Regions from separate parts of the Bacillus sp. ISL-75 genome, predicted to be linked through region 1. Evidence: riboswitches for the same ligand, from Rfam matches in the RefSeq annotation. Region 1 holds a riboswitch; each other region holds the start of a gene.

Region 1 (6,010 bases):
AAGCAGCAGGAATACTCACCGCACCATATCTTTTGGTCATCCGAATCGTTTCAGCCTTTAACGTCGGAGATAGAATAAATTGAGCACCTGCAAGAAGGGCGCTTCGGGCAGATTCTGGATCCAAAACCGTTCCTGCACCTACGGCCATTTCTTTGCCAAATGTATCAGCGACCATCTCAATTGCAGATAGCGCTTTCGGGGAATTCATCGTGATTTCAACGACTCTTATCCCCCCTTCATATAAGGATCGAACAATGTTTAATGTATCCTCAGGTTTTGCTCCGCGTATAATAGCGATTAATTTATGATCTAAGATTTTTTGCAGTGTACTCATTAGACATTCCCTTCCTTCTTAAAAACTAACGATTGACTTCATCCCTTAAATTTGATTGAGTAAATTGTTTCAATTCAATCCTGTCCGGTAGTCCTTCTATATCACCGTTTATGGTAGCAACCATAGCACCGATTGCGCAGCCTCGTTTCACGGCCTCTCCAATAGATAGGCCATCGAGAAATCCAGAAAGTACTCCTGCAGCAAAACCATCTCCTGCTCCGACTGGATCGGCTACGTTTTTAACTGTAAAACTATCAATATATCCTTTTTCAGCTGCAGTAGAATAATAAGCTCCTTTTTCGCCAAGCTTGACGATCACGGTCTCTGCACCTAAAGCCAGTAAGGAACGAGCTGCTTTTTCACAATCCCTTGTGCCAAACAAAAATTCACATTCACCAATCCCAGGTAAGACAATGTCTGATTTCCCTGCAATTTCTAAGATGGTTGCCCTTGCTTCGTCATCTTCCCACAGCTTCCTGCGAATATTCGGGTCAAACACAACTCTCCCCCCGTTACCCTTAGCTATTTCAATCGCATAAATGATGGTCTCTCTACACGATGGACTTAGAGCGGGAGTAATTCCTGATATGTATAAGAATTTCGCCTGAGCGATATACTCCTGATCAAGATCAGCAGGAGTAAGCTGACTCGCTGCTGAATTCTTTCGGTAATAGTAAATATTAACCCGATCTTGATTGATAATTTCTTTAAAAAATACACCTGTTGGGGCATTCTCGTCCAAAGCTACTCGACTAATATCTACCCCTTCTCCGCGAACGGAAGTTAAGATTTGAGCTCCAAATTCGTCTCTCCCTAACCGGCTAATCCACCCCGCCTTATGGCCAAGTTTTGCTAGCCCAATAAGTGTATTCGTTTCTGCACCAGCTATCTTCGAGGTAAATTGATTTGAATAGCGCATTTTTCCAGGCGTATTTGGGGTTAGTAAAACCATCGTTTCCCCAATGCTTATAACATCCATGTACTCACCTTGTTTCTTATAAAATACATCCGATACTTTCAGATATTTTCTTTGATGTCCAAAGGACGCGTTCCACTACCTCTGCTTTTTGAGCTAGCATTCGTTCTTTTGGACCTGCCACACTAATAGCAGCTTGAATCCTTCGGTCCGCACCAAAAATAGGAGCTGCCACACAATATAATCCTTCTTCATTTTCTTCATCATCAATGGTGTAGCCAATTAATGAATACTGATATAGTTCTTTCTCTAACTCTTCCCTATTGGTGATGGTTTTCGCGGTGATTGATACTAAGTCAACCCGATCTAAGATGCCTTTTCTTTCCTCATCTGCCATATTCGCTAAAAAGGTTTTACCTAACCCCGTACAATAAAGCGGTTTACTGTATCCCGTTTGAGCGGTTGTTCGAATCGATCGATTGCTGTTTATTTTAGTAAGATAGACCAGATCTTCCCCTGACAGCGTTGCCATAAATACTGTTTCCTGAACACTTTGCATTAATTTTTCAAGATATGGCTTCGCTTGAAGAGAAATATCTAAGTTCTCCATAGCCATGGTGCCAATGTGAACTAACTTTGCTCCAAGCTTATATTTCTTCATGCTGTCTAAACTTAAATATCCTTGTTTTAAAAGAGTGGCAATAAGGTTCGATGTGCTGCTCTGCGGAAATGAAAGTTTTTCACTAATCTCTTTAATCAATAACCCATCAGGATTATGGGCTAGTAATTCAAATACCTGGAGAACTCGTTCAGCCGATTTTACCGACATAATCTCCCTCCTTTATTACACATCACATATATGATATCAAATCCTATATGTGATTATTACTGACACATAATAGCACCTCTCAATCTCTCCGTCAACCGGTTAATGCAACCGTTCACAAAAAATAATGACTCCACAGGTGGGTTCCTTTCGGGGACAATCGGGAGATTTGCACACAAAAAGGCACAACTAGTTATTTTTAACTAGTTATGCCCTTTATGCTCCATATCCACACCTTGATCTCCTGTTACCTGTGCACTAAAGCCTAACTGGATTAGTAACTCTACTAAATAATTTTCAAACTCCTATAATTCTATAGGGAGTATATCTAAACCTTCCAGTAATGTAGATGAGATTGAAGGCATGCTGGGAAAACAGCATGGTTTTTTATTTCTTCACCGGGGCGTGTCAGGCACGATGTAATCCGAATTTCAAAAAAATGTAACCTAATATTCAAAAAGATGTAAAGTAATTATGGGATAATGACTACTTTAAGGGTTTGTTAAAAAAGATCGAAACTCCTTCTTTTTCTGTTTAACTCTTTCAGAAACTGGAGAAGCGTCCATAATCTAATAGATACATATGAATATTGTGTAAATTAATTATTATTCAGCCTAGGTGGTGCAAAGTTTGGTACGGACGAGAAAGAAAAGAAAAAGAGTAAGATGGGGTAGATTATTTAACGCCCTTCTTCTCATAGGTATCTTTATGGTTGGTCTTTTTACTGTATTTCAGTACATAGAAGGAACTATAAAAACGCTGAACCAACCACTTAAAAAAGTGGAAGCAAAACATTCTTTTCAAGGGGAGAAAAATAAAATAGATGAAGTAAATGTTCTATTATTAGGAAGTGACTCCCGCGGAGAAAAACAAGCTCGAACTGATACGATCATGATTGCACATTATGATCAACACACTCATAAGGTGAAACTTATTTCCCTAATGCGTGATATGTATGTTTCTATACCTGGACATAAACCACAAAAATTAAATGCAGCTTATACATATGGAGGTCCAGAATTACTGAAGGAAACCATTAAAGAAAATTTCGGGCTAGATATTCATTATTATGCGATAGTCGACTTTAAAGGATTCGAAAAAGCGGTCGATCTCCTCGTTCCAAATGGAATTGAAGTAAACGTACCATATGAGATGTCTTCTGGCATAGGAATGAAGTTAGAAAAAGGAATGCAACAACTGCATGGTAAAGAGCTGTTAGGATATGTCCGTTTTCGTCATGATCGTTTAAGTGACTTCGGACGGGTACAAAGACAGCAAGAAGTGATCTCAAAATTAAAAGAAAAAGCTGTAAGTCCACATATTGTGGTGAAACTTCCTGAGCTATTAGGTCTTCTAAAAACATACATCGATACAAATATTGATACTTACACACTTTTGACGATTGGAAAAGACATTTTGACTAAGAAAAGTGGAGACATAGAAACAATTCGAATCCCTGAAGATGGCAGTTTTCAAAATAAACGTCTTGAAGAGATTGGTGAAGTATTAGAAGTGGACTTTCAGCAAAATAAAGAAGCTCTTAAAAAATTTTTAGGAGTATGAGAATTGTAACCAAAGTAAAAGTGACGAACTAGAGATTATAAAAATCTTCATAAGTTATGGATTCACGATTACAGTAGAAATTTTCACAGTTCCTGAAGGATACAAAAGCTTAAGTAACGGCGAAATTTTCACTTGAATTTATATTAGATAAGCATAATTATAATATTTTTTGCTTATAAGGTTTTAAAATTTTAAAAAACTCAGAAATATATTGACAATTATTTAATAGATTGATAAAGTTTAAAAAAATATTTCTTATCCAGAGAGGTGGAGGGACTGGCCCTATGAAACCTCAGCAACAGGTCTAATAAGACACTGTGCTAATTCCATCGGGTGTGAAGCCTTGATAGATAAGAGCTACGTTATTATTTGTCAGTAACGCACTCATTTATCTGAGTGCGTTTTTTGTTTTTTCTGGATGTAGGAAAAAGGAGACTATGATGGAGAAGAAAGGCAAGCAAAAATTTCAAAGAAAAATGCAAACACGGCATTTAGTTATGCTATCGCTCGGCGGAGTGATTGGAACAGGATTATTCTTAAGTTCGGGTTACACGATTCAACAGGCTGGCCCGTTTGGGACCATTCTTTCCTATCTGATTGGTGCACTAGTGGTTTATCTCGTCATGCTATGCTTAGGAGAGCTTTCCGTACATATGCCTGAAACTGGTGCCTTTCACAGTTATGCGACTAAATATATTGGACCAGGGACTGGGTATACAGTTGCTTGGTTGTACTGGCTAACTTGGACTGTTGCTTTAGGTTCTGAATTTACGGCTGCAGGATTATTAATGCAGCGATGGTTTCCATCCATTAATGTCTGGAATTGGAGTTTGCTGTTTGCTATTTTGGTTTTTGTCTTAAATATACTGACGGTTAAGTTTTTCGCTGAATCTGAATTCTGGTTTGCGTCTATAAAGGTAATAGCGATTGTTCTGTTTATTGTTGTAGGAGCAGCGGCAATGGTAGGTTTTCTTCCGATGACTCATTCCCAATCGGCACCGTTCTTCTCTAATTTTACAAGTGCAGGTTTATTTCCTAATGGTGCTTTTGCGATTGTCATGACAATGCTTGCGGTTAACTTTGCCTTTTCAGGAACGGAATTAATAGGAATTGCAGCGGGGGAAACAGCAAATCCGGAAAAAGCGATACCAAAGGCTATTCGTACAACATTGTGGAGATTGATTATCTTTTTTGTAGGAACGATTGTTGTATTATCTGCATTATTGCCTACTTCAGATGCAGGAGTATTAGAGAGCCCCTTTGTTGCCGTTCTTGAACAAATTGGCGTACCATATGCAGCGGATATTATGAACTTTGTCATATTAACAGCCATTCTATCTGCTGCAAACTCAGGTCTTTATGCCTCTTCAAGAATGCTTTGGTCACTAGCAGATAAGAATACGATATCACCCATTTTTGCAAAATTAACAAAACAAGGTGTTCCAATATATGCAGTCATTTTTAGCATGTTTGGCGGTGGTTTAGCTTTGTTCTCAAGTATTATTGCACCAGATACAGTGTATATCGTACTTGTATCCATCTCGGGCCTAGCTGTGGTGGTAGTTTGGATGAGTATTAGTGCTTCACAGTTTTTCTTTCGCAGACAATATATTAAAGAAGGAAATTCCGTAAAGGACTTGGTTTATCGTACACCATTCTATCCTTTGGTACCAATCGCTTCCTTTATCCTTTGTCTTGCTTCATGTATTGGAATCGCATTTGACCCCACCCAACGAATTGCCTTATATTGTGGCATTCCATTTATATTGTTTTGCTATGCAAGTTATTATGTAACCCAGAGTTTAAAGAAAAGAGGAGCAGACTATGTCCAACAAAATCAACCCTATTAAGGCTATTTTATCCGAACATTCCATTATGCTACTGGACGGAGCGTTAGCCACAGAGCTAGAGTCGCATGGGTGTAATTTGGACGATCCCCTCTGGTCTGCACGTGTATTACTAGAAAATCCAGAATTGATTTATCAGGTTCATACTGACTATTTTCGTGCTGGGGCGGACTGTGCCATAACGTCAAGCTATCAAGCAACCATTGACGGTTTTTCCAAGCGTGGTATCCAAGAGAAAGAAGCTTTAGAACTAATTAAGAAAACGGTGTTACTTGCGAGAAAAGCAAGAGATGATTTTTGGCAGGAAAATTCACAAACCAATAGACCTAAGCCATTGGTTGCCGCATCCGTTGGCCCTTATGGGGCTTACCTAGCCGATGGTTCAGAGTATGTGGGAAACTACGGTGTTACAGATGAAACATTAATAGACTTTCATCGCACAAGAATGTCAGCGTTGATTGAAGCAGGTGCTGATCTATTAGCATTTGAAACGATTCCTTCCCTGCAGGAAGCAAAGGTATTAG
Region 2 (6,010 bases), on a different contig from region 1:
AAATTGCCAAGCAGCGGAATTTGGCAGTTAGCACGGTGGAAACCCACTTACTTCAATGTGCGCAACAAGGGTTAGAAGTTGATTTTTCAAAACATATTCCGGATGAATACATGCCGCTTCTAGAAAAAGCCTTGGCAGAGGCTGGCCGTGAGCGACTGAAGCCGATCAAGGAATTGCTGCCCGAGGAAGTAAGCTATTTTATGATCAAAGCCTATGTTTATTTTATTAACAAAAAGAAATAGTTTGGCAAAAAGAGGGCACACATCAGAGAAATATTGAAATTATCAATATTTTTAGAATATTCTTAACGGTTGTCGATATCACTGTTATCTTGTTGATATTTCCCCGGGAATTTGTCGATATCCCACCTAATAAAAAGAACAGGGAAGCAATATAACCTAGCTGCCCTGTTCTTTATCATATTCATCTAAAAATGGCTTATTAGCATAATAGTACATCATCGCCATGAAAACAGCGCCGCCAATCAGGTTGCCTATCGTTACAGGCACTAGATTGTGAATCACTCCAGCCCATGAAATCGTCCCTGGATGGTTTAAAACTAAGGCAATGGCAAACGTACACATGTTAGCGATACTATGTTCATATCCGGAAATAAAGAAACAAAAGACAAACAGCATCATCGCAAACATCTTCGGTCCATCGCCTTTTAGACCCATCGGAAGAAAAAAGGCCATACAGACGAGCCAATTACATAGGATTGCTCGGAAAAATAGCTCGGTTATTGGGACCTGCATTTTGATCTCGACTACATGAAGTAGAAAGCCGTTAACCTCGGAACTTTCATAAAGTCCCGTTGTAAAAATAATAAAGGCAAAAACCGCCGCACCTAGTATGTTGCCCGCGTAACTGCAAATCCATAGTTTTACGACGTCCATCCAGGTCATTTTCTTGCGAAGTGCGGCATAGGTGTAATAAAACGTATTTCCAGTAAACAAATCACCACCGCCATAGGCAATTAAAATGATGGCAGCCCCGAAGGTAAGTGCCGCCATCGGATAGGCAAAAGGGTTATCCTTAACATAAAAGAAATTCCCCGTTTTAAATGCTACAATGACCCCGAAGCCAATAAACATACTGGCAAGCGCCGCCCGTAAAATATAACGAAGGATGCTTTGCCGAAAGATTTTCAGCTTTTTAAGGGCGAGTTTCTCGGCTTCTCCTAAAGGCTGCATTTCCATGTTAGTCATAACCACCATTCGCAATTAAATATTATCCTTTTATTTTTTATCCAAAGTGCTGTGGTTATGTATTAGTAGGTAAATTTTTCATAAAACAAGCATAGAATAATAGTATTTTTTAAAACATAAACTTTTGTAATGGTTAAAAATAGCAATAACATCCGTAATTCAGTTATAATAGAGAAGTTTTTTGAAGACTGATTTTAAGGAGTCATTATGTCAAAATTGAAAAAAATTACCCCTTCATATGATCCATGGGAAGCCTATTTAGATATTGAGCAATATGGAAAGCCTCAATTAACCAATATTGAATTCACCACGACGACCCTTTGTAATATGCGTTGTGAGCATTGCGCGGTAGGCTATACACTCCAAACAAAGGATCCGCAGGCGCTTCCTCTGGATTTGCTCATACAAAGATTAGAAGAAATCCCGACACTTCGATCACTTAGCATTACCGGTGGAGAACCGATGTTATCCTTATCCTCGGTAAAAAATTATGTTGTACCTATTTTAAAATATGCCCATGAACGCGGTGTACGGACGCAGATTAATTCCAATTTAACCCTTGAATTAGATCGTTATGAATTAATCGTGCCTTACTTAGATGTTTTACATATTTCGCATAACTGGGGGACCGTCGATGATTTTGTCGAGGGTGGCTTTGCCAGAATGGAACGGAAGCCTGAATATGAACAACGGGAAAAATATTTTAATAGAATGATAGAAAATAGCCGTGAACTGGTAAGAGCAGGGGTGATGGTATCTGCTGAAACGATGTTAAACAAGCGGACACTACCGTATTTAGAAAAAATTCACCGTCAAATTGTTGATGAAATGCTATGCCAGCGCCATGAAATACATCCAATGTACCCAAGTGATTTTGCTAGCAATCTCGAAAGCTTATCACTTAATGAAATAAGAGAAGCGATCCATCACTTACTAGATGTCAGAGATGAAAATGTGTGGATGCTATTTGGCACGCTCCCATTTTATGCGTGCAGCGATAATCAAGAGGAATTAGCTCTTTTACAACGTTTATATAAAAGTAAAAATGTCACAGTCAGGAATGACCCTGATGGACGTTCACGATTGAATGTAAATATTTTTAACGGAGATATTATTGTTACTGATTTCGGTGATACACCGCCACTAGGAAACATCCAAACTACAAAGCTAGTAAATGCATATGAAACATGGCAGTCATCTGCTTTAGCAAACGAATTAAGCTGTCATTGCCCAGCTGTCAAATGTCTCGGGCCAAATATATTAGTTAAGAACAGTTATTATCAGGAAATGGACTTTACCAAGCGAAAAAGCAGAATAAAGTAATAAAGCAAAAGCACTTTAAATGCATTAAATTTAAAGTGCTTTTCTATGTAGTACTAGCCGAAAGATAACCTAATACCTCGCCTTGCATCGTACTATTTGGCGGATTGGGAATAATAACTGTATTAGAAATATTCAAAACACTATTGACAACTTGTTAATGGGAGACTAAAATCTAATTTATTACTTTAAATGAATAATACGTTCTCTTATCAAGAGTGGCAGAGGGACTGGCCCGATGACGCCCAGCAACCGTTCCGTTTGGAATTGGTGCTAAATCCTGCAAAACAATTTATTGTTTTGAAAGATAAGAGAGGAGTAGTCCCTTAATTTGTGATGAAACCTCTCTTTTCTGGAGAGGTTTTTTATTTTTATATAAAAACAAACCTTTCCAATCGGAGTAATGGAGTATTGATAAGAATCTAAAAGGGGGAGCTTTAATCATGAAAAGAAATATCTTTAAAAGTACACTCGTATCAGCATTAGCAGCAACACTCTTACTCACAGGCTGTGCTTCTGAGGGAGAAACAAAACAAGCAAGCACTCATAAAAAGGTTTCACTTGAAGGTGTGTCTGAAAAGTTTACAAGTGGTGATCCGTTAAAAATCAAGGTGATCCGTAAAATTGGCGGTGATGATCATACTGCCCAATTCTTAGCAGGTGCAAAAGAAGAGGGAGAAGCCTTAGGTTTTCAAGTGGACGTGTTTACCGCAAATGGTGACACGGCTAAGTTCCATGATGCTATTAATCAGGCATTAGACCAGGATTATGATGGATTTATCATTTCTCATGGTGACGATGATGCGACTGTTAATGATGTAAAAAAGATAGTTGAAAAAGGAAAAAGTGTAGTCACATTTGACTCAAATCCAAATATTGCGAAGGTTGATGGAGTAACGCTTACTTCACAGGATGATGAAGCCTTAGCAACTTTGGCCCTTGATCAACTCGTAAAGAATACAAACGGAAAAGCAAATATTGCCTACCTATGGGTCGACGGTTTCCCTGCAATGGTTAGACGTAATAAGGTTTATCAAGATGTCCTTTCAAAAAATCCTGAAATTAAAGAAGTAGAACGCTTTGGTGTGGCTGCGGCAGATACAAGTGTACAAACACAAAACGCAGTTGCAGCCATGTTAAATAAATATCCAAAAGGCAAACTGGATGCCATATTTGCTACTTGGGATACATTTGCAATCGGTGCAGCACGAGCTTTGAAAGAAGCGGGACGTGAAGAAGTGAAGATTTATGGAATCGATGTTTCCAATGCGGATCTGCAAGAAATTCAAAGAAAAGGCAGCGCTTGGAAATACACAGCAGCTGTCGATCCGAAACTTATCGGTGCTGTTGATATGAGAATACTCGCGAAAAAGCTTGCAGGTGAAGAAACACCACAGACCTTTGATTTAGATGCTTCACTTGTTTCACAAGAAAATCTTCTCAAAGCAAAAGAGCCTGTAAACATGGTTAATCTGGCAAACATTATCCCAGGCTGGGGTCAATCGACGGCATTTGAGGAAGAGTGGATAAAGACGTTAAAGAAGCATTATAAAGAATAGTCGGTATACAACTAGACACTCTCTTTTTCAATAGATGAAGAGAGTGTTTGCTTACGGGGGATGATTTTGATGAGATCAACATTGGAGATGAAAAACATCTCAATAGAGTTTCCTGGTGTGAAGGCATTGAATCAGGTCGACTTTTCGATGGAAACGGGAGAAATCCAAGCTTTGATTGGGGCAAATGGGGCAGGGAAATCAACGTTAATGAAGGTTCTCGCGGGTGCTTATGACCACTATACCGGTGAAATAAGGTTAGATGGGAAAAACCTGAAGATTCGTTCTCCGAAAAATGCACTGGACGCAGGAATACAAATCGTTTATCAAGAAGTAGATACGGCTCTCATTCCGTATTTAACTGTCGCCGAAAATATTATGCTCCTCGATACAGTCCATAACATGGGGAAAAAGCAATGGATGAAATGGAAGAACCTTCATCAAAGAGCGGATGAAATACTATCAAGTATGAACATTATGCTTCCGACGAAGAAGCTTGTAAGTGAGTTAACGTTAGCGGAAAAACAAATGATCTTAATCGCTAGGGCTGTTTCAAATCAATGTAAGTTTCTTATTTTAGACGAGCCGACAGCACCATTGAGTCATACTGAAACGACGGAACTATTCCGGATTGTCCGTGATTTAAAAAAGCAAAATGTAGGTGTTATCTTTATTTCCCATCGTTTGCCAGAAATTTTTGAAGTCTGCGATGAAGTTACTGTGATGAGAAACGGTGAATTTGTTGCAAAAGAGCGAGTTACTGATACGACTATCAACAAAGTGGTTGAGCATATGCTGGGTCAAAAATTAGAGGAACAGTTCCCAGAGAAGAATGCGTCCATTGGAAAAACGATCCTTGAAGTAAAAGGACTTTCAGATAGAGAGAAAATTAAAGATTTACATATTCATGTTAAATCAGGAGAAATCATTGGAATTGCCGGGCTTGTCGGTGCTGGAAAAACAGAATTGTGTAAGGCGTTATTTGGCTCTGAGAAATTAACGGGGGGAGACATCTTTCTTCATGGCAATAAATTCAAATTAAAGAGTCCCTATCATGCGGTTAAAAAGGGAATTGCTCTAGTTCCAGAAGAACGGAGAAAGGAAGGAATCCTAGTTCTTGAATCAGTAGAAACCAATTTAACAGCTGCTAATTTAGGTGAATTTTCAAAGAGATTAAGCTTTTTAGATCGAAAAAAAGAAAAAGAAACGGCAAAGCAGTTGATCCGTCGCCTTGGAATTAAGACACCTTCCGAAGAAACCAAGGTACAGAATCTTTCCGGAGGGAATCAGCAAAAGGTCGCAATCGGAAAGTGGCTCGTAGCTGAAGCAGATGTATATATTTTTGACGAACCAACCAAAGGCGTCGATGTTGGCGCAAAGAAGGATATCTTTGAGTTAATCGCTGAACTAGCGAACCGGGGTAAAGCAATTATTTATGCTTCTTCAGAGCTTTCGGAGATTATTGGGATTACTGATCGGGTCTATGTTTTATACGACGGTAGGTCCGTAAAGGAAATTGAAACGAGAGAAACGAATGAAGAAGAACTATTATTTTATTCAACAGGGGGCAGGTAAAATGGAGGCAAATATTGCAGCAAAGAATCAGGTAGCCCCGGCAAAAAAAGTATTTGAGTTATTTCGCTTTTTATATAAATATGGGACGATTATTACGATTCTTGCACTTATTATTATTTTCTCAGTGGCTAATCCTACTTTTATTCAGGGCAGTAATATCATCAATATCTTACGTTCGATCTCCATTGTAACGATTATCGCTATCGGTATTACGATTTCATTGTCTGTTGATGGCTTTGATTTATCGGTAGGATCGGTCGCTTCCTTATCAAACGCCATTGTCATTTCGATGTTTGTTTGGTTTTCACAAAACACATTGGTGGCGGTCATTTCTGCGATTTGTGCTTCCTT
Region 3 (6,010 bases), on a different contig from region 1:
CAAAGCCACTGTATTGACTAAATTTCCGATGGGCCTTCTCACCTTGGAATCTGATTGCCTCCATTTCCTCATCCATCTCGTTGTTCATCCCGACATCATTAACAGCAATATTAATGACTTCATATGGATAACCTTTTCTAAGGAGCAGATTCTCAAGTTTCTGTTTTTGAATTTTTAATGATTCCTTTGTATTCTTTTCGTAAAACTTTGAGCTTATTTTGGTTGCTTTTTCAATCTGTTGCTCGAGAGGATATTCCTTTAGTGCATGGTTGAGAATTCCTTCTACTATTCCCTTTTCCTTTAATTCCATTTTTATTACATTGGGACCTTTATCAGTAGTATTGGCTTGGGTTCGTACATAGGCCAACGCGAATTCCTCGTCATTTATGTATTTCTGGGCAGTTAATCTATGAAGAATTTCATTGATGACAGGTTCATCTATTTCCTTTAATACAAGATAATCTTTTATTTCTTTTTCCGATCTCATTCTTCTGGCTAAGTAATGAATGGCTTTGTTGTATGCTTTGCGAATGTCGTCTTGATACTGAATTTCTACGAAGGAAAAATCATCAAGCTCCATTCCTTTTTTTAATTGAAATTTGATTAGAACATCACTGTCGACACTAAAGGCAAATTCCTCACCCTTACCCTTACCGTAATCCATAAAAATATTGAATCGATCCTGAGTTTTCTGTTGTGTGGTGATCTTTGTTATAATGGCCACGTTATTCACCTCATCAATACTTTACCATATTCCTCATTATCTATTGTAAGATTAAACGTAAAAGGGGGCGAAAAAAATGAAAATAACGATTGCAGGCGGAACAGGCTTTGTAGGGCAAGCACTTACCAAACACCTGTTGAAAAATAATCATGAGATAATTATTTTATCAAGAAAATCGATTGAGACAAATCGTAGTGATGGAATTCGATACGTCGAGTGGCTAAGTGATATTTCAAGCCCCATTCATGAACTCCAAGATACTGATATTTTTATCAACCTTGCAGGCGAATCGATTAATAGTGGACGTTGGACGGTAAAAAGAAAAGAAAAGATTCTAAACAGTCGCTTAGAGTCTGTTCATGCACTGCTAGCCATTATAAATAAATTAGACACCAAACCAAAGGCACTGATCAATGCAAGTGCAATTGGGATTTATGGAACATCCTTTGATAAAACTTTTACTGAAGAAGATAACCATGGCTTTGGGAATGATTTCTTGGCCGACACAGTTAAGCAATGGGAAATCGAAGCTGGAAAAGCCAGCCAATTAGGGATACGTACTGTTTTTTGCAGGTTCGGAATCATCCTTGATAAACACCAAGGGGCTCTTCAAAAAATGGCAATCCCTTATAAATCATTTATCGGTGGTCCCATTGGAAATGGACGTCAGTGGATGTCATGGATTCACATTGAGGATGTGGTCCAAGGGATATCCTTTATTATCGAAAATGAAAAAATGGATGGACCCATCAATTTCACTGCACCGAAATCGGTAACGATGACTGAGTTTGGAAAAACACTTGCACGAGTATTAAACCGCCCCCACTGGCTTCCGGTCCCAAGTTTTGCACTACGTCTGCTGCTTGGTGAAATGAGTACATTGGTGGTTGATGGACAAAGGGTATTACCGAATAAGCTTTTAGAAACTGGCTATCAATTTAAGTATTCCGATTTACATTTGGCATTGAAAAATATATTTTCTTAAAAAATAGTATCATTCCTTTCTTAAAAGGTAAAAATGGAAATAAGTACATAACGTGCTTTTATTTTTTACCACATAGCTTGATGACAATTAACTAAAAAAATGTTGAAAGGAATGAGCAAAATGGCGGAAAAAAAGAAAAAAGATAAGGATCGAGGCAAATACTCATTAACCAGTATGCAGGAAGTCTCATATCAAAGAGAATTTAAAATGGCAGACCGGGCAGGCGGATACCACGACAAAAAAACGAGACTATAGTTAAACTATATCTGAGATTATATATGGACCTAATAGTTCTCCTGAAGTATTTTCCATTCATGGTTACCTTTCTAATTGTAAATGATATTAAAGGGAGCAATTCGGCTCCTGAAAGTTAACAATGAAAGGGGTTTTTAGTAATGGGTCGTATGCATAATGGAACTGGTAATAGTAACAAAAGCTCACTTCCACAAACACCTAAGAACCTAAAAATAACGGATGGAAATGATGTAGAATACTCTGCAGAATTTGCAGACCATGCAGATCTTGAGGCACTCGCACGTGCCAATGCTGCTAATCAACGTGTAAACATGAAAAGAAATAAATGATTTAGGCCAAAAAGAAGAAGCAGGACATCCTGCTTCTTTTTATATATTAAAACTTATCTCAGCGCGCTAACTCTACTGCCTTTTTTGATATGGTCGATTCGTACTCTCCTAGGATTGGATAATACCGTAGTGACTTTTGTTGTTTAACTAAATATTCTACTTCCTCTTTCGCACCCTGGATTACTATTATTTCATCAGAGACTTCTTCAATCCATGTAAGCGCAGGCGAGATATAATCAATTAAAGGCCCTTGAACTAACCAATACTCTTTTAATAGACCATTATTCTCTTCCACAGAAACCGCAGAAGATCTCTGAGCCCTTCTACTGATCGTTTGATTTTGACAGACATAGACTAAATCTTCAATTACAGCACTTGCAGTTGGAAACATCCCCGCTCCTGGTCCCTGTAAAGTGATACTCCCAACAATATCTGAGTGAACATTTACAGCGTTTTCTACCCCTTCAATAGAATAAAATGGATGTGTTTTCCCAACAAGAACCGGTCTAACGGTTGCATTAATTTGATCACCTATCATATGAATACTTGCAATATGTTTAAACCTTAACCCAAGCTTTTCAGTCGCTTCAATTAATTCACTCGTGATCGAAGTAATCCCTTCACGTTCAACATCCTGCCAATTTGGTTCTTTCCCAAAAGCAATTCTGCTGAGAATCATTGTTTTATAAAAAGCATCAAAGCCCTCCACATCGTTGGTTGGATCCACTTCAGCATACCCCTTCTCTTGCGCTAAAATAAGAGCATCAGCAAATGACTGCTTCTTCTCGCGCATTTCCGTTAGGATAAAATTCGATGTCCCATTAAGAATTCCTTGGATGTGACGAACTCGGTTAACATTTAATAACTGCCTTAAGGTTTGAATAACCGGAATACCACCCGCAACTGTGGCTTCGTAACCCACCGAAACATTATAATTCTCGGCTAACTCGAGCAACTCATTCCCGTGGTGTGCAAACATTTCTTTATTCGCTGTGATTATGTGGCAACCACTTTTTATAGCTTGTTTTAAAAAAGTAAAGGGGGGTTCTTTGTCGACGATTGCTTCGACAACAACATCAAGCTGCGGAAGACTTAAAATTTCATTGAAATCTGAGGTGATTAGTACATCGTTATTAATATTTCTCTTTTTCTGCTTATTTTTAATTAGTATGGCTGCAACTTCCACTTTTCTCCCTAACACTCTCTCAAGCTCTTCCGCATGAGATTGAATTGTTCTATAAACGCCTTCCCCAACTGTACCAAAGCCTAGAATTGCCACTTTAATGACAGACATGCTCTCCACCCCTTAAATAATATTAGACATGACTAATAGGTTTTTTTTATATCATATAAATAAGAAAAAACCCTCTTCATAAGAAGAGGGTAGATTTCCTCCTCTTATCTGTCAGGTTAAAAATAACCTGCAGGAATTAGCACCTTTTCAAGAATTACCTTGATGGTTGCCGGGCTTCATCGGGCCTAGTCCCTCCGCCGCTCTGGATAAGAGTTTTATTTAGTTAGTTTTTCATTTAACTTCCAAGTTATAAAGAGAATTCTAGTTGATTCCAAGGTAGTTGTCAATATTATTTGAAATTTCTTTTTATTGGAGTGAAGAAACGTGTAGATATATCTAATTACCCCCCAAAAAATAAGCCCACCATATGGCGGGCTAGAAAAAATTCATATTTATCTGTGCAGTTTTCCTTCAGCAAGCTTGATTTGCTTTTCCACTTGCTCTGGAGCCGTTCCCCCAAAGCTATTTCGCACACCAACAACATGCTCAGGAGCCAATACAACATAAATATCTTCCTCAAATAATGGACTAAAGCCCTGATATTCTTCGAAGCTCAGATCTAGCAAAAATTTGTTAGACTGAATCGCATATAAAACAATTTTTCCGATAACTTCATGCGCATCACGGAAGGGCAGACCTTTTCTTACCAAATAATCAGCAATATCTGTGGCATTAGAAAAGTCATTGTTAATGGCCTTACGCATCACGTCTTTATTTACTGTCATCGTTTCAATCATCGGTGCTAATAACATTAAGGAACCTTCAAGCGTTTCAACCGTATCAAACATGCCTTCCTTATCTTCCTGTAAATCCTTGTTATATGCGAGTGGCAGACCTTTAAGAACGGTGAGCAGTCCGATTAAATTACCATATGTCCGTCCGGTTTTTCCACGTAGCAGCTCAGGTACGTCTGGATTTTTCTTTTGCGGCATAATACTTGAACCTGTGCAAAACGAATCATCCAACTCGACGAACTGAAACTCCTGGCTCGACCAAATGACAAGCTCTTCGGATAATCTGGAAATATGGGTCATGATTATTGAACCAATCGATAAAAACTCAAGGATAAAGTCGCGATCACTGACAGCATCCATACTATTAGGATAAACCGTTTCAAAACCTAACAGTTCCGCGACACGTTCACGGTTGATCGGAAACGTCGTTCCTGCCAATGCTCCTGAACCAAGAGGCAGCCAATTGATACGCTTCAAACTATCAATCAATCTCTCTTTATCACGTTCAAACATCCAAAAATAAGCCATTAAATGATGGGCAAAGGATACAGGCTGGGCACGCTGCAGGTGAGTATACCCAGGAATTAACGTTTGGACATTCTCTTTCGCCTGCTCAATTAATGCCTGCTGGACATCTTCTATTAATTTAATCAGCTCAGTTGTTTTCGTTCTTAAGTATAGGTGCATGTCGGTGGCCACCTGATCATTACGGCTTCTCCCTGTATGGAGCTTTCCTCCCACCGGACCAATTTTTTCTATTAATAACTTTTCAATATTCATATGGATATCTTCATCTTCAACTAAAAACTCTACCGCGTTATCGTCGACCATTTTCTTGATGGAGAGTAGTCCGTCCTTAATCTTTATAGCATCCTCCATTGGAATAATACCGCACTCACCCAGCATTTGCACATGGGCAAGACTTCCTGCGATATCCTCCTTAGCTAGCTTTTGATCAAAAGTAATTGAGGCTGTAAATTCCTCAACTAGCTTATTCGTTTCTTTCGTAAAACGGCCGCCCCATAACTTAGACATTGATTGCTCCCCCTTAACCTAACAAGACAGCCCTCGAAAAAGGATTCGAGGGCAATCCGAATTATTTTAAAATTGATTCCTTTTTATTCACTTCTGAATAGACCTTTGTTGGCAGACCCCAAATCTTAATAAATCCTACTGCGGCATTATGATCAAACGCATCACCTTTGGAATACGTTGCTAATTCCTCGTTGTATAAGCTGTAAGGTGACTTTCTGCCCACAACCGTATGATTACCTTTATGAAGCTTGACACGAATTGTTCCAGAAACGTTCTTTTGAGTTTCATTAATAAATGCATCAAGTGCTGGTTTTATCGGAGAATACCAAAGTCCTTCGTAAATGATCTTAGACATTTGCTGTTCAACCTGTGTCTTAAATTGTGTAACCTCACGAGTTAGAGTTAAAAACTCTAATTCTTTATGGGCATTGATTAAAATTAGCGCAGCAGGATTTTCGTACACTTCACGAGATTTAATTCCTACTAGTCTATTTTCAATATGATCAATACGGCCAACACCGTGCTTGCCGCCAAGCGCATTTAAGGTTTCAATTAATTGAACAAGTGGGAGTTTCTCACCGTTAAGGGCAACAGGTACCCCCTGTTCAAATTCAATTTCAACATACTCCGCTGCATCTGGTGTAAGTTCAATTG
Region 4 (6,010 bases), on a different contig from region 1:
GCTGATTCGAGATCTTCGATTAAATCCTCAACATTCTCGATACCGATTGAAAGGCGAATCAAATCCTCTGTTACACCTGTAGCTTTCAGGCCATCAGCATCTAATTGCTGATGGGTGGTGCTTGCTGGGTGAATAATTAAACTTTTTGCATCGCCAACGTTTGCCACATGCGCCCATAGAGTAATTGAATCGATTAATTTGGCCCCTGCTTCTTTACCGCCTTTAATCCCGAAGATAACCATGGAACCTGCACCTTTAGGCAAGTACTTTTTGGCTAATTCATAATCTGGGTGGGATGGGTGTCCTGGATAAGATACCCATTCCACAGCCGGGTGATTGGTTAAATATTCCACCACTTCTTTTGTATTAGCCACATGCTCCTTCATTCGAACATGCAGTGTTTCAAGACCAAGGATAAACTGGAAGGAATTTTGCGGACTTAACGCCGGTCCTAAGTCACGCAGCAATTGGACACGGGCTTTGATAATATAGGCGATCGCACCTAGGGCTTGGGCATAAACCAGGTCATGGTAGCTGGCATCTGGCGTTGTAAAACCAGGGAATCGCGGCGAATTCCAATCGAACTTCCCACCATCGACAATAACTCCACCTGTAGTTGTTCCATTTCCTAAGAGCCATTTGGTGGCAGAATGAATCACAATATCGGCACCATATTCAATTGGCCGGCACAGATATGGAGTGGCAAAGGTGTTATCAATAATTAATGGAACACCTGCTGAATGGGCAATATCGGCGACTTTTTCAATATCAAGTACACGAAGGCTTGGGTTACCAATCGTTTCAGCGAAAACAGCCTTTGTTTTGTCGGTAATAGCCGCACGGAAGTTTTCAGGATTTTCAGGGTCAACAAATTTCACTTTAATCCCGTATTTTGGAAGCGTCACTGCAAAAAGATTATATGTTCCTCCATAGAGATTTGATGCCGATACGATTTCATCGCCAGCTTCAGCAATATTTAAAATGGCGAGGGTAATCGCTGCCATACCGCTAGCAACTGCTAGGGCACCAACGCCGCCTTCCAATAATGCTACTCTTTCTTCAAAAACGGTAGTAGTAGGGTTATGAATGCGTGTGTATATGTACCCAGGTTCCGCTAAGCTAAATAGGTTTGCCGCATGCTCTGTATTCTTAAATTGATAGGCGTTGTTTTGATAAATCGGAACGGCACGAGCCCCCGTTACCGGATCCGGAGACAATCCACCATGAACACTCAATGTTTCAAAACGATACTTCTTTTGATTTTCACCCATACTACTTCCTCCTTTTTTGCAATTCAACAAACAAAACCCCAGCTTCATAGAAGAGGGGGTCTCTCTCCTCATCTCTCAGAGCATCGCCTCTCTGCTGGATTTAGCACCGTGTGATTGTGTTATAAACCGGTTGCTGGGCTTCAAAGGGCCAGTCCCTCCGCCACTCTCGATAAGAATGTTTATTGAATTGTCTTTATTATTTGATTATTCACCTAAAACTTTACAGTAAGTTTAATTCCGAGTCAATAGCTCTGATTAGAAATTTGTTATTTTTGGTAAATTTTCCTGTGCCTTTGTCAAATAGAAGACAGATTCTAGTAATAATGTGGTACGAATTGGAGCGGAAATACGTAATTGGCCGTTATGCTCAAGGGCCCTTAACCGTTCCTTCCCTTCAAGTAGTTGTTTCATTGCCTTAAGGTCACCGCGGATTTCGGATATCGTTCGTGTCACTTCGCTATCATGAAGTATGAAAATTTCTCCATTCTTTATGATAATCTGAATGGCTTTTTGTTCACAAACCAAATTCACTCGCAAATCGATTTGTTCTAGTAACGGCAGAACATGCCTTTGCTGTTTGATTGCTAATTGAAAGTTTTTCAGCATCTCTATCATAATCTACCACTCCGGTCTGCTCTCTTATATTAAATATACAGGAACGGGGCATGAAATCCTCTTTAAAGTGGTCGACAATTATCAACCTTTTAGAGGGGATTTACGGAGATTTCCTGAGAAATATGTCGGATGGAGAAATTTTTTTTTGAAAAGTGTTGAAAATTATTCAAACATTACTGCTGATTAAAGGGCAGCATTTTGTAAAATGAAGTTAGATTCGAAATCGAAAGGATGTGGATTATGAGTTTTAAAGACCGTATTGAATCAGATGAAATTAAAATTTTAAGATTTCTAAACTCGCGAATGAAATTAGCTGAAAAGGATAAAATTTGCTTTCGTAACCTTGTGAAAGGATTTGAAGGTGAAGTTATGTTTGACTCATTGACAGAGAAGCTTCAGTGTCCAAGTCATATTCTAAACGACCTGTTACTGGAAACTAATAATGGTAAATTCCAACTTGATACAGTGATGATTACTCAAGATCCGCTCTATCTTTTTGAAGTAAAAAATTATGAAGGTGACTTTTACTTTGAAGGTGACCGATTCTATGCTCTACCCAAAAAGGAATACAAAAATCCCCTGCATCAACTACAACGAAGTGAATCCCTACTCCGCCAGCTGTTAGAAAGCCTTGGGTATCGAATACCTATTGAGGCTTATGTAGTTTTTATCAACCCCCAGTTTACCTGTTATAAAGCTCCACTTAATGAACCCATTATCTATCCAAATCAGCTCCCCCGCTTTATGCACAATTTAAATAGGAGACCGTCAACATTAAATGGTATGCACAAAAGACTAGCTGACCAACTGGTTTCGATGCATCAAATCGAATCACCTTATGATAGGTTACCTCCATATGACTTCGGCAAATTAAAAAAAGGTAACATTTGTCGGGTCTGCCTCTCATTGAAGACTACTGTTGTAAATAATAAACTTGTGTGTGAGGATTGCGGCTGTCACGAAGTGATTGATCATGCCGTTTTACGTGTTGTGGAGGAAATTAAGCTGCTTTTTCCTGATTTGCGCATTACTACCAAAGTGATTTATGATTGGAGCCAGGGTAGCGCTTCAAAGAAAACCATTAGAAGAATCCTACTGGAAAACTTAAGAATAACAGGTAAGACAAAGGGCTCTTTTTTTGTATAAAACGGAATATGTCCCTTTAACTTTTTATTATAAGGGGACAATTAGATTTTTTTTGACCGCCGTGACTCTTTTTTCCTCTCTCGGGCACAATTATAATTTTTTGTGACCGCGGTGATACTTTTTTTCCTCTCTCGGGCACAATTAGATTTTTGTGATCACTGGAAGCACACTTATTCAAAAAGCAGATGCACTTTGCGCATCTGCTTAGGATAAATGCTGTTTTATTTTTTCAAGCAAAAATGGAACTGATTGAAAAGCGTAGAGGGTTTCTTTTAGCTTGCCGGCTTCAACAAATAATAGGCAAGGGACACTTTCAATTGCTAAATCCCTAGCAAGGTCTGGGTAGAAATTTAAATTCATTTTTCCCATATCTAACTCTACTAGTTGCTCAATGACCTGAAGCATTTTTGAAGCTACCTGACAGGTACCGCACATGGGTGTATAAAAATAGACTAACCCGGTCGCCTTTTTTTCAAGAAAGGCAGATAAATCTGTTCGATTCCATTCGTTCATATATCTTTTAACCCATTTCTAAAAATTCGGTATGAACATCGATATTCGCTCCTATTAGAACGGTTGCCAAATGGTGCACTGGCGCTGTTGCCACCTCACGATACATCCGGTCAATATACAAATGTTCCGCTTGTGGAAATTCTCGTTTTAACTGTTTGCGAAGCTTTTCACCAGAGGAGTCGGCATCCACAAGAATATAGACATCCTTATCCTCAAGAAATTCAATTAGTTCATCTAATTTTGTGATACTGATCGTACCATTGGTACAAATAATTTCTACTGGTTCCTTAACAATTCTTTTGACCTTATTTTTATCTGATTTTCCTTCGACAATAAGAACTTTGTCAACATACGAATCATTCATCATCCATCACCTGTATTAGAAGTTGTTTATGTTAACATATTCTAAAATATTGATTACGTGTGCATTCTTCTGCCTATGTTAACTTTATCATTATTGTCATTTTAAAAATAGGGATTTGCCTCAGAATTCACGTGAAATTTACCTAGTTAACACCATCCTCCATCATCACAATCTGTATATTTTGCATTAGGGTTTTCTGTTGTCGTGACATGTTGATAGATTTTTTGCTGATCCACTTCAAAATGATGCTCTAATTCTACTTGCATGTGATCTGAAAGCTTCATTTTTCCAATCGGTGTATTATCAAGAAACAGTTCCATTTCCCCATTTTTCATTTTGCCAATCACTCGATCAGTAACATCGACTCTTTGCTGCTTTAACGTCATACTCCCACCCTCTTCAATATATTTATTATAAGATTCCCTAAAATAGTAGAAGAAAAAGTGGGAAATTAAGAGAAAAAGCACCTTGACAAGGCGCTTTTTCGGGATTAATTAGTCTTCTTTAATCATTTCTTCATATTGTTCAGCCGTCATGAGCTTGTCTAGTTCGCTGCTGTCTGATAATTCAATGACAATCATCCATGCTTTTTCATATGGAGATTCGTTGACAAACTCAGGGCTATCACTTAAATCTTCATTTACTTCAACGACTTTACCACTAACTGGAGCGTAAAGCTCAGAAACAGTTTTTACAGATTCAACACTTCCAAATGGTTCGTCAGCAGATAACTCATCGCCAACCTCTGGAAGTTCAACGAAAACGATATCTCCTAATTCATGTTGTGCAAAAGCAGTAATCCCCACACGCACTTTTTCCCCTTCAACCTTTACCCATTCATGTTCTTCTGAATACCGTAATTCTTTTGGTGTACTCATCTTAAAAAACCTCCATTGTTTTTTTTAAAATCTATCATCGAAATAAATCGATACCCATTAGTAATGAAGGAAGAGCAGGCTTACTGCCACATTTTTTCATACTCTTCTTCTTTAAAGCCCACGGTGACACGTTCACCATCTGTTAAAATCGGCCGTTTGATTAACATGCCATCGGAAGCCAGTAATTCTAGCAGTTCTTCATCTGTTGCAGACTTCATTTTATCCTTTATCCCTAATTCACGATATTTCATACCGCTTGTGTTAAAGAATTTCTTTAATTCCAGTCCGCTTTTTTGATAAAATTCCTGCAATTCCTCACGACTTGGAGGATGTTCAACAATATGTACTTCTTCATAGGAAAGCTGATGGGCATCCAGCCATTTCTTCGCGTTTCGACAAGTGCCGCATTTCGGATACCAGTAAAACGTCAGAGACATCAATTTCACCGCCTTTTCCTATAAAATATCAATGACTTATTAGAGTCAATTGAATATTATCATACCGTTTTTCAAAATCCTAATGCAAAAAATATGTTCTACTTAAAAAAATTCGACTAATTTTTCAAAATTCCTTCCTTTTCTAATATAAAAATTTAAGCCCCCTTCCTAATAGAAAGGGAGCCTGATTTAATTAAACAAGATAGCGTTCGGCCTTAATTATGACATCAGCAGCTTCACGTTTTTTCGCAATGACATTAATTGGAGTATGACGTGTAAATTTACGAAGCGAGGACAACATCATGCGCAAGGTATCGCCTTGTTCAACAGCCACTAATGTTTCTTTGGCAATCGCCTCAAGCTCATTGAAGGCTTCTTGGCAGTAAATTTGTGTATAAAGAAGTTTCTGCTTGTTCTTATCTAAACCAGTTTTTGCAATCGCCTTTTCAGTACGTAACACAACGGATTCCATTGCATACACGTTAGAAATAAGATCCGCGATATTTGCTAAAACTTCCTGCTCTTTTTCAAGTGCTTTGCCATATTTTTGCGTGGCTAAACCAGCTGCTAAAAGGGCAATCTTTTTTGCATTTCTTACAAGATATTTTTCCTGTGCAAGTGGCTCATCACCAGGTTCTTCTGGTGTTAACATCATTAATTCCTCTTGAAGGGCCACTGCCTTTTGGAATAATGGGAGCTCACCCTTGAACGCTTTTTTCAATAAGGTGCCTGGCACTAGCAGGCGGTTAATTTCATTTGTTCCTTCAAAAATACGCTGAATACGTG

What was found. A riboswitch is a leader RNA that binds a small molecule or an ion and turns the genes downstream of it on or off. The one in region 1 is predicted to bind S-adenosylmethionine.
Region 2: another riboswitch for S-adenosylmethionine. It lies ahead of J7E63_RS07140 (sugar ABC transporter substrate-binding protein); the one in region 1 lies ahead of mmuP (S-methylmethionine permease).
Region 3: another riboswitch for S-adenosylmethionine. It lies ahead of J7E63_RS11685 (homoserine dehydrogenase); the one in region 1 lies ahead of mmuP (S-methylmethionine permease).
Region 4: another riboswitch for S-adenosylmethionine. It lies ahead of J7E63_RS19540 (O-acetylhomoserine aminocarboxypropyltransferase/cysteine synthase family protein); the one in region 1 lies ahead of mmuP (S-methylmethionine permease).

Annotation. Positions count from the first base shown of each region.
Region 1 is NZ_JAGGQX010000012.1:28,802-34,811, reverse strand. It holds gene J7E63_RS05445 (bifunctional 4-hydroxy-2-oxoglutarate aldolase/2-dehydro-3-deoxy-phosphogluconate aldolase) at 1-334, opposite strand, end outside; gene J7E63_RS05440 (sugar kinase) at 360-1,313, opposite strand; gene J7E63_RS05435 (IclR family transcriptional regulator) at 1,330-2,079, opposite strand; gene J7E63_RS05430 (LCP family protein) at 2,698-3,639, shown strand; SAM riboswitch class I at 3,892-3,996, shown strand; gene mmuP (S-methylmethionine permease) at 4,080-5,489, shown strand; gene mmuM (homocysteine S-methyltransferase) at 5,464-6,010, shown strand, end outside.
Region 2 is NZ_JAGGQX010000016.1:64,595-70,604, reverse strand. It holds gene recQ (DNA helicase RecQ) at 1-242, shown strand, start outside; gene J7E63_RS07150 (formate/nitrite transporter family protein) at 399-1,199, opposite strand; gene yfkAB (radical SAM/CxCxxxxC motif protein YfkAB) at 1,416-2,531, shown strand; SAM riboswitch class I at 2,735-2,842, shown strand; gene J7E63_RS07140 (sugar ABC transporter substrate-binding protein) at 2,972-4,087, shown strand; gene J7E63_RS07135 (sugar ABC transporter ATP-binding protein) at 4,157-5,659, shown strand; gene J7E63_RS07130 (ABC transporter permease) at 5,661-6,010, shown strand, end outside.
Region 3 is NZ_JAGGQX010000025.1:63,127-69,136, reverse strand. It holds gene recX (recombination regulator RecX) at 1-724, opposite strand, end outside; gene J7E63_RS11700 (TIGR01777 family oxidoreductase) at 801-1,709, shown strand; gene J7E63_RS11695 (YfhE family protein) at 1,830-1,964, shown strand; gene J7E63_RS11690 (YfhD family protein) at 2,105-2,293, shown strand; gene J7E63_RS11685 (homoserine dehydrogenase) at 2,352-3,587, opposite strand; SAM riboswitch class I at 3,689-3,800, opposite strand; gene argH (argininosuccinate lyase) at 3,980-5,356, opposite strand; gene J7E63_RS11675 (argininosuccinate synthase) at 5,418-6,010, opposite strand, start outside.
Region 4 is NZ_JAGGQX010000050.1:11,677-17,686, reverse strand. It holds gene J7E63_RS19540 (O-acetylhomoserine aminocarboxypropyltransferase/cysteine synthase family protein) at 1-1,271, opposite strand, end outside; SAM riboswitch class I at 1,337-1,447, opposite strand; gene J7E63_RS19535 (SCP2 sterol-binding domain-containing protein) at 1,527-1,886, opposite strand; gene J7E63_RS19530 (nuclease-related domain-containing protein) at 2,127-3,032, shown strand; gene J7E63_RS19525 (thioredoxin family protein) at 3,237-3,545, opposite strand; gene J7E63_RS19520 (toprim domain-containing protein) at 3,553-3,909, opposite strand; gene J7E63_RS19515 (YusG family protein) at 4,056-4,295, opposite strand; gene gcvH (glycine cleavage system protein GcvH) at 4,404-4,787, opposite strand; gene J7E63_RS19505 (arsenate reductase family protein) at 4,868-5,224, opposite strand; gene J7E63_RS19500 (acyl-CoA dehydrogenase family protein) at 5,418-6,010, opposite strand, start outside.